Regions from separate parts of the Microbacterium sp. LWO13-1.2 genome, predicted to be linked through region 1. Evidence: riboswitches for the same ligand, from Rfam matches in the RefSeq annotation. Region 1 holds a riboswitch; the other holds the start of a gene.
The links. Region 1 has a riboswitch for FMN ahead of ribD (bifunctional diaminohydroxyphosphoribosylaminopyrimidine deaminase/5-amino-6-(5-phosphoribosylamino)uracil reductase RibD). Riboswitches for the same ligand answer to the same signal wherever they lie in the genome.

Region 1 (4,398 bases):
CCATCATGGAAACAGAAGGTCATCCCTCCGCAGGCGATCTCGGCTCGATAGCCGAGGCGCGCGCGTCGATCGTTCGGCGCATCCGCACTCCACGCTGGTACTTCTGGTTGGTCGGCGCACTCGTCGCCCTCCTCGTTCTCATCGTCGGCCTCGGAACGGGCACGTGGTGGTTCCTGCCCGCGATTCTCGGCGTGCTCGTGGCCGACCTGGCCGTGATCGGCGCGCACCGCCGAGTGACGGGCACCTCTGTGCCTGGCCGGGCATGGCCTGCGTGGCTCTGGGCGTGGGCAGCGGTACTCGCCGCCTTGCCGGTGCTCGCGGCCGCGGCGCTGCACCTCGCGGAACGCCCCTCCTGGACCATCCTCCTCACCGCCCTCGCCGGAGGCATCGCCGCCGGCCTCGGCTCTGCCATCCTCAATCGCCGGTGGGAAGCGTCTCGGGTCACACCGTGACGGAGCCGCAGTTCGATGAGATCGTGCACGCGCCGCAGCGTCTGCGCATCCTCGCGATGCTCGATGCGATCCCTGGCGAGGTCGAGTTCGCGGCGCTTCGGGATGCGCTCGGCGTCGCCGACTCTGTCGTGAGCAAGCATCTGAAGGTTCTCGCCGAGGCGGATTATGTGTCGATCCACAAGGCCGCGACGTTCGGCAGGCAACGCACATGGGTCAGACTGACCGCGCGGGGAGGTGGCGCCTACGCGGCGCACGTCGCCGCGCTCCGCGCGATCGTGTCGCCGGAAAGCTGAGCGCGCAGGCGCCAGGACCCGAGGATCCCCGGTGGGCGAGCGACCCGGCCCAGTCCTTATGGGCCCCAGGATGCCGAGGGCGCACAGACCGGGTGACAGTGTCGGATGCCGATGACAAGATGAATCCATGCCGGAGATGCCGGAAGTCCAGGGCCTGACCGATTTCCTCGGCGAGCGCGCCGTCGGGCGCACGATCTCTCGCGCGACCGTCTCCGCGATCTCCGCGCTGAAGACCTACGATCCGCCGATCACCGCGCTGCAGAATGCCGAGATCACCGCATCCACGCGCCTGGGCAAGTTCGTCGTGCTGTCCTGTGCAGGCGACCTGCATCTCGCCTTCCACCTCGCCAAGGCCGGCTGGTTGCGCTGGTACGAGACCGTGCCCACCACGCTGATCAGGCCGGGGAAGTCGCCGATCGCGTTGCGCGTCGCGCTCGACGACGGCAGCGGCTTCGACCTCACCGAAGCCGGCACGAAGAAGTCGCTCGCCGTGTACGTGGTGCGCGACCCGCAAGACGTTCCGGGGATCGCTCGACTCGGACCCGACCCCCTCGATCCGAGCTTCACCCTCGACGTCTTCGCAGGGCTGCTCGAGGGTCGCCGGACACAGATCAAAGGACTGCTGCGAGACCAGTCGGTCATCGCCGGCATCGGCAACGCCTACTCCGACGAGATCCTGCATGCGGCTCGTATGTCGCCATACGCCAACGCCGGGAAGCTGAATGCCGAAGAGGTCGAACGCCTCTTCGCAGCGATGCAGACCACTCTGCGGGATGCGGTGGCCGAAGCATCCGGAAAACCACCGGCCGACCTCAAGGACGCCAAACGTCGAGGCATGCAGGTGCACGCCCGCAGGGGCGAGACATGCCCCGTCTGCGGAGACACCGTGCGCAGTGTGTTCTTCGCCGACCGCTCACTCGAGTACTGCCCCACGTGCCAGACCGGCGGCAAGCCTCTGGCCGACCGCCGACTGTCACGACTGCTGAAATGACCGCGATACCGGGAATGAAATCCATTCAGACGCGTTGACTACACTCAGAGCAACAACGTGCTCCGGGGTCGGTGAGAATCCGAACCGGCGGTGACAGTCCGCGAGCGTCGAGGGAAACCGAGGCGCTGACCCGGTGAAATTCCGGGACCGACGGTGATGCGAGGGAGACCTCGCTAGTCCGGATGGGAGGCAGCACGAGGCGCCAGCGCGTCTTCTGCCACCCCCGGAGCCTCATCGAAGGACAGACGGATGGCAGTGAACGAGGCAGAACGCACGGCGATGAGTCGCGCGCTCGAACTCGCCTCCCTCGGCCCCCGCGGCGCGAACCCGCAGGTCGGCGCCGTCATCCTCTCCCCCACAGGCGAAGTCCTCGCCGAGGGCTGGCACCACGGCGCGGGCACGCCGCACGCCGAGGTCGATGCCCTCTCCCATCTCGCACCCGGTGCCGCTCGCGGAGCGACCGCTGTCGTCACGCTCGAACCCTGCAACCACACCGGGCGCACCGGCCCCTGCTCCGTCGCCCTCATCGAGGCGGGCATCTCCCGTGTCGTCTACGCCGCAGCCGATCCCGGCGCCGAATCCGGCGGTGGAGCGGAGAGACTTCGCGACGCCGGTGTGTCTGTGGATGCCGGTGAGCAGGCCGATGCCGCTCGCGATCTCATCGCCGACTGGCTGACCGCTCAGCGACTCGGACGGCCGCAGATCACGGTGAAGTGGGCGCAGAGCCTCGACGGGCGTGCCGCCGCCGATGACGGCACGAGTCAATGGATCACGGGCTCTGCCGCCCGCGCCGACGTGCACCGGCGACGTTCCGAGGCCGACGCGATCGTGGTCGGCACCGGCACGGTCATCGCCGACGACCCCGCCCTCACCGCGCGCATCGGCGAGACGCTCCACCCGAACCAGCCGGTCCCCGTCGTCATCGGCTCACGCACCACTCCGGCAGACGCCGCACTGCGCCGCCACCCGCACCAGCCCCTGTTCTACGACACCAGGGATCTGCACGCCGTCGTCGCAGATCTGCATGCCCGCGGCATCCAGAAAGTGTTCATCGAGGGCGGACCGACGCTCGCCAGCGCGTTCATCGCGGCCGACCTGGTCGATCAGGTTCTCGTCTACCTCGCACCGGTGCTGCTCGGCGGCCATCGCCTCGCGCTCACCGACATCGCCGTCCCGACGATCGCCGCGGCTCGTCGCCTGACGATCGACGAGTGGTTGCCGCTCGGCGCCGACGTGCTGGCGGTCGGTCACCCGACGCCATCCTCCGGCGAGGACAAGAACGAGAACGAAGGAGCCAGCTGATGTTCACCGGAATCATCGAAGAGATCGGCGAGATCACCGCCATCGCACCGGCCGGCGACGGCTGGAGACTGACCGTTCGGGCTCCGAAGGCAGCTGCGGACGCGGTGCACGGCGAGTCGATCGCCGTCTCCGGCGTGTGCCTCACCGTCGTGGGATCGACGGCAGAGACGTTCGACACCGACGTGATGAAGCAGACGCTCGACGTCGCCGCGATCGGCGGAGCAACGGTCGGGACCCGCGTCAACATCGAGAAGGCGATGCCGGTCGGCGCGCGACTCGGCGGACACATCGTTCAAGGGCACGTCGACGGAACGGGCGTCGTGCTCGAGGTGCGCCCCGGCGCCCAGTGGAGCGTGCTGCGGATCAGCCTCCCCGCCGATCTCGCGCCGCTCGTCGTCGACAAGGGGTCGATCTCCGTCGACGGCACCTCTCTCACCGTGAGCGCGGTCAGCTCGCCCCCGACGCCCGAAGCCTGGTTCGAGGTCTCCCTCATCCCGGAGACCCTCGTCGCGACCACACTCGGCTCGCGCGCGGTCGGCGACCGCGTCAATCTCGAAACCGACATCCTCGCCCGGCACGTCGAGCGCCTGCTCGCCTTCCGGTCTGCACAGGAAGGAGGCTCGCGATGAGCCTTGCCACCATCCCCGAGGCGCTCAACGCGCTGCGCGCCGGACGCCCCGTCCTCGTCGCCGACGATGAGAACCGCGAGAACGAGGGCGACGTCATCCTCTCAGCCGAACTCGCCACCCCGGAATGGGTGGCGTGGACGGTGCGCTGGTCGTCGGGCTTCATCTGCGCGCCGATGCCCGCGGATCTCGCAGACAGCCTGAACCTGCAGCCGATGGTGGAGTCCAATGAGGACTCCCGCTCCACCGCGTACACGGTGAGTGTGGATGCCGCGGAAGGCGTGACGACCGGCATCAGCGCTTCGGATCGGGCGCACACGCTGAACGTGCTCGCGAATCCGGCGTCGACGCCGACCAGCATCATCCGCCCCGGTCACGTCCTGCCGCTCCGCGCCGTCGACGGCGGCGTGCGCGAGCGCAGCGGTCACACCGAGGCCGCCGTCGAACTGATGCGCCTCGCCGGGCTCCGTCCGGTCGGCGCCATCGCCGAGGTCGTCGCCGAGGACGGCAGCATGATGCGCATGCCGGGACTGATCGAGCTCGGCGAACGCGACGGCATCCCGGTGATCACGATCGAGCAGCTCATCGCGTATCTCAACGAACACGACCCGCGAGACGAGGTGGCGCACAAACGCAAGAGCCGTCGCGTCAGCCTGCGCGCCGATGCCACCGTCCCGACCACTCACGGCACGTTCCGCTTCCTCGCGTACAAGGACCGCGTGACCGGCACCGAC
Region 2 (4,398 bases), 410 kb from region 1:
GCAGGCCGCGTACTACGGTGACGGCTTCTTCGCCAACAACATCTTCTGGCCGAAGGAGCACTACCAGCGCCTCATCGAGCTCTACCGTCAGCGCTACGCGCACTACGGCCATGGAACGCCAGAACAGGCGATCGTCGGCCTCGGCGGCCAGGTGTTCATGAGTGCGAAATCTCAGGATGCGGTGAACCAGTTCCGGCCGTTCTTCGACAATGCGCCGGTGTACGGTCACGGCCCGAGCATGGAGGACTTCACCGAGATGACCCCGCTGACGGTGGGATCGCCGCAGCAGGTCATCGACCGTTACGCCGCGATGCGCGAGCACTATGGCGACTACCAGCGGCAGCTGTTCCTCATCGACCACGCGGGCCTCCCGCTGAAGACGGTGCTCGAGCAGCTCGACATCCTCGGATCCGAGGTCGTTCCGGTGCTGCGCAAGGAGCTCGCGAAGGACCGCCCGGCGAACGTTCCGGATGCTCCGACCCACGCTGCCCGCGTCAAGGCGGAGTTCGGCGACGGACCGACCCGTCAGGCGCGCCCCGGTGCGAACCGCGGGGACAACCTCACCGGCGACTCGCCCTATCAGGACACCCCGGCACCGGCCGGTGCGGCGTTCGGCCTCGGCCGGAAGGACGCCTGATGACCACTCGTCGTATCGCCGTCGTCTCGGCGGGGCTCTCCAACCCGTCGTCCACCAGGATGCTGGCGGATCGGCTGGCCGCGGAGACGTTGAAGGCCCTCGCCGCTCAGAACATCGAGGCGAGCGTGGACGTGATCGAGTTGCGCGATTACGCGCACGACATCACGAACAACATGCTCACCGGATTCGCGCCGCCCGCACTGGAGACCGCGATCAACACCGTGATCTCCGCGGATGCGCTGATCGCAGTCACGCCGATCTTCTCGACGAGCTACTCGGGCCTGTTCAAGTCGTTCATCGACGTGCTCGATCCGGACTCCCTCGTCGGCAAGCCTGTGCTGATCGGCGCGAATGCCGGGACCGCACGTCATTCCCTCGCGATCGACTACGCGATCCGTCCGCTGTTCGCATATCTGCACGCCGAGCCCGTCTCGACCGGTGTGTTCGCGGCGTCCAGCGACTGGGGCGGGGCGGGCGACGACGTCGCACCGCTCGCGAAGCGCGTCGAGAAGGGTGCACGAGAACTCGCCGACGCGATCGCACGTCGACAGCCGAGCGTGGTCGTGGATCCTTACGATCCGTCGACCTACCTCGGCGAAGGTCGCTCGTTCGGACACATGCTGGGCGGTCTCGCAGGGGAGTGAGTCTGTCGACTGCGATTTCCTGACGCGCTCGGTACAGATCATGCTCGGTACGGGTTCAGAATGGACCGAGTACCCACATCGATCGGAGACGCATGGAGATCGCAGTCGCAGGCGGCACGGGCATCATCGGCACGGAGGTCGTGAGGGTGGCGCAGCAACGCGGCCACCGCGTCCGTGTGCTGACCAGGGGCAACCGCGTCGACGTGCGCAGCGGGTCGGGCCTCGACGCGGCGCTCGAGGGCACGGATGTCGTGGTCGACGCGCTCAGCGTCGTCACGCAGAGCGCCAGGACGTCGACGGATTTCTTCACCGCCACGACGGCGAAGCTGTTGGCCGCCGGACAGCGCGCAGGAGTCGGGCATCACGTGGCCCTCTCGATCGTCGGCGTCGATCGTGCACCCCACGCGTACTACGCAGGCAAGCTCGCGCAGGAACAGGCAGTGCAATCCGGCCAGACGCCCTGGACGATTCTGCGGGCGACGCAGTTCCACGACTTCGCGGCACAGATGCACCGACGCGCCGCTGTCGGGCCGCTGCATCTCGCGGTGCGGATGCGCACGCAGCCCGTTTCGGTCATCGAGGTCGCGCAGCGGCTCGTGGACCTCGCTGAAGCGGCACCGGCGGGTCGCGCGCGCGACCTCGCCGGCCCGCGTGAGGAGGATCTCGTCGAGATGATGAGGTCGTGGGCGCGCCACACCGGCCTCACCGGGTGGATGCCGGCGATCGCCCTTCCCGGCGCGTTCGGACGTGCGATGCGAGACGGCAGTCTGCTTCCCGATGATGATGCCGACCGGGGATCGGTGACGTTCTCGGACTGGCTCGCCTCGCAGCCGCAGCGCTGATCACTGCGACGGTGTGTGAGCCGCCCGCATCGATCGGCCGGCGTCAGCCGATCGAGGACAGGCTCGCGAGGGTCTTCGCGACGGCATCCGCCAGTTCGCGGCCCTTCAGGTCGAAATGCCGGGCGAAGTAGTCCCGATGCTCCTGGTGCTCATGAAAGTTGTGCGGTGTGAGGACACCCGAGAACACGGGGACATCCGTCTCCAGCTGCACGCGCATCAGGGAGTCGACGACCGCGGACGCGACGAAGTCGTGACGGTAGATGCCGCCGTCCACCACGAGAGCGCAGGTCGCGATGGCGTCGTAGTCTCCGCTTCGAGCCAGCCGCTGCACGTGCAGGGGTATCTCGAAAGCGCCGGGGACGCGGATCACCCGGACGTCTTCGAAGCCGAGCGACGCGAGCCGAGCGCCGAAGGATGCAACGGCCTGCTCCACGATCTCTGCGTGCCATTCGGCAGCGACGATGGCGATTCTGGACATGATGATCGTTCCTTTCGTCCTCTTCCATCCGGACTCTGACCGTCGGCCCCGGAATCGCACCAGGTCTGCAGGCTCCACCATGGAGTCCGCTCGCGGGCTTCGCGGACGAGCCGCGTCACCGCCGGTGGGGAATCTCACCCCGCCCTGAGGACATACGGCACGAGATTACCAGTGCCGTTCTAGTGCGCCGGACCACTGCTCCGATTCCATCGGTACTCGGTCTCCGGGCGCCCGCGGGCGCCGTAGCGTGCCGAGCGTGCCAGTGTCCCCTCGGCGACAAGGTGCTCGAGGTAGCGTCGCGCCGCGACGCGCGACATGCCGAGCATCTCGCCGACCTCACTCGCCGAGAGCGCGTCGGAGGACCGCATCGCGGCAGTGATGCTCTCCAGAGAACCAGGGGACAGGCCTTTCGGGATCGGGATCGATCCGGTCGGCCTGGCTGCGCCGAGGAGAGCGTCGATCTCGGCCTGAGTCGCCTCTCCATCGGTCGACTGCGACTGAGTCCGGTAGACGCGATACTGCTCGAGGCGCTCTCGGAACGTCGCGAAGGTGAAGGGCTTCACCAGGTACTGGAAGACGCCGAGAGCCGCCATCTGACGCACGACTTCGGCATCTCTCACCCCGGTGATGGCGATGACGTCCACCGCGGCCGAGCGGGCACGCAGTGTGCGGAGAACGTCCAGGCCTGACCCGTCCGGCATCGTCATATCCAGGAGGACGAGATCGACCGGACGGCCGGCCGAGTGGTCGAGCACGGCCGTCAGCGCCGCTCTGGCGCCTGTGCACTCGCCGACCACGGCGAACCCCTCGAGGCGTCCGATGTAGTCGCGGTGAAGTTCCAGGGTCAGGAGATCGTCGTCGACGAGCAGGGTGCGGATCATGCCTTCCTCCGTCCGGACGAGGCGGCGGGCAGCGAGATCAGGAACGTGGTCGGATCGTCGGTGATCCGCACAGACCCGCCCGCCTCCGTGACGACCGATCGGACGAGCGCGAGTCCGACGCCGCGTCCCTGCACGCCGGACGGTTTCGTGGAGAAACCGTGGGTGAAGATCTGGTCGCGGAGACCCTCGGGCACTCCGGCGCCGCTGTCGGAGACTCCGATCAGCAACGAGCCCTCTTCGGTACGACTCAGGGACACCTCCACCCACCGATCGGAGGCCTCGGCGGCGGCATCCATGGCGTTGTCGATGAGGTTGCCCAGCACCGAGACGCTGTCGACCGTGGAGAGCGATGAACGCGGGGCGTCCGGCGCGATCTGCGCACGCCAGTCGATGCCCCGCTCCTTGGCCTGAGACGCCTTGCCGAGCAGAAGTGCGCCGACGGCCGGGTCGCCGTGGCGGCGAGCGGTGACCTGGTCGACGAGGGACTGGCTCTGACGGGACGTCTCGGTGAGGATCTCGATCGCTTCCTCGGTGCGGCCGAGCTCCAGCAGCGCGACGGCCGTGTGCATCCGATTGCCATGCTCATGGGTCTGCGCGCGCAACGCCTCACCGAGCGTCCGGATGGACTCGTAGGACGAGACGGCATCCCGCAGCTGTCCGGGCGGGAGGTCGCCGGCGATGCGCCGCGTGAAGCGGCGGGCGAGCCACGCACCGATCACTCCGACCGCGAGCACCGACACAGCGATGCCGAGCGACAGCGGCAGGCGCCGCACCAGGGTCTCGGCGATCGTTTCCACGGTCACGCCGGCCGCGACCCAGCCGAGCAGATCTCCGCCCTCCGGGGACAGGATCGGCACGATCGTCCGCACAGAGGGTCCGAGGGTGCCGGTGAACACCTCCGTGCGCGACGCGGGGG

Region 2: another riboswitch for FMN. It lies ahead of MRBLWO13_RS16160 (6,7-dimethyl-8-ribityllumazine synthase); the one in region 1 lies ahead of ribD (bifunctional diaminohydroxyphosphoribosylaminopyrimidine deaminase/5-amino-6-(5-phosphoribosylamino)uracil reductase RibD).

The regions. Positions count from the first base shown of each region.
Region 1 is NZ_CP151634.1:3,767,875-3,772,272, forward strand. It holds gene MRBLWO13_RS18065 (hypothetical protein) at 6-452, shown strand; gene MRBLWO13_RS18070 (transcriptional regulator) at 449-745, shown strand; gene MRBLWO13_RS18075 (DNA-formamidopyrimidine glycosylase family protein) at 873-1,736, shown strand; FMN riboswitch at 1,791-1,935, shown strand; gene ribD (bifunctional diaminohydroxyphosphoribosylaminopyrimidine deaminase/5-amino-6-(5-phosphoribosylamino)uracil reductase RibD) at 1,986-3,038, shown strand; gene MRBLWO13_RS18085 (riboflavin synthase) at 3,038-3,667, shown strand; gene ribA (GTP cyclohydrolase II) at 3,664-4,398, shown strand, end outside.
Region 2 is NZ_CP151634.1:3,356,148-3,360,545, reverse strand. It holds gene MRBLWO13_RS16175 (LLM class flavin-dependent oxidoreductase) at 1-637, shown strand, start outside; gene MRBLWO13_RS16170 (FMN reductase) at 637-1,281, shown strand; gene MRBLWO13_RS16165 (NAD(P)H-binding protein) at 1,374-2,123, shown strand; gene MRBLWO13_RS16160 (6,7-dimethyl-8-ribityllumazine synthase) at 2,167-2,601, opposite strand; FMN riboswitch at 2,614-2,757, opposite strand; gene MRBLWO13_RS16155 (response regulator) at 2,781-3,482, opposite strand; gene MRBLWO13_RS16150 (ATP-binding protein) at 3,479-4,398, opposite strand, start outside.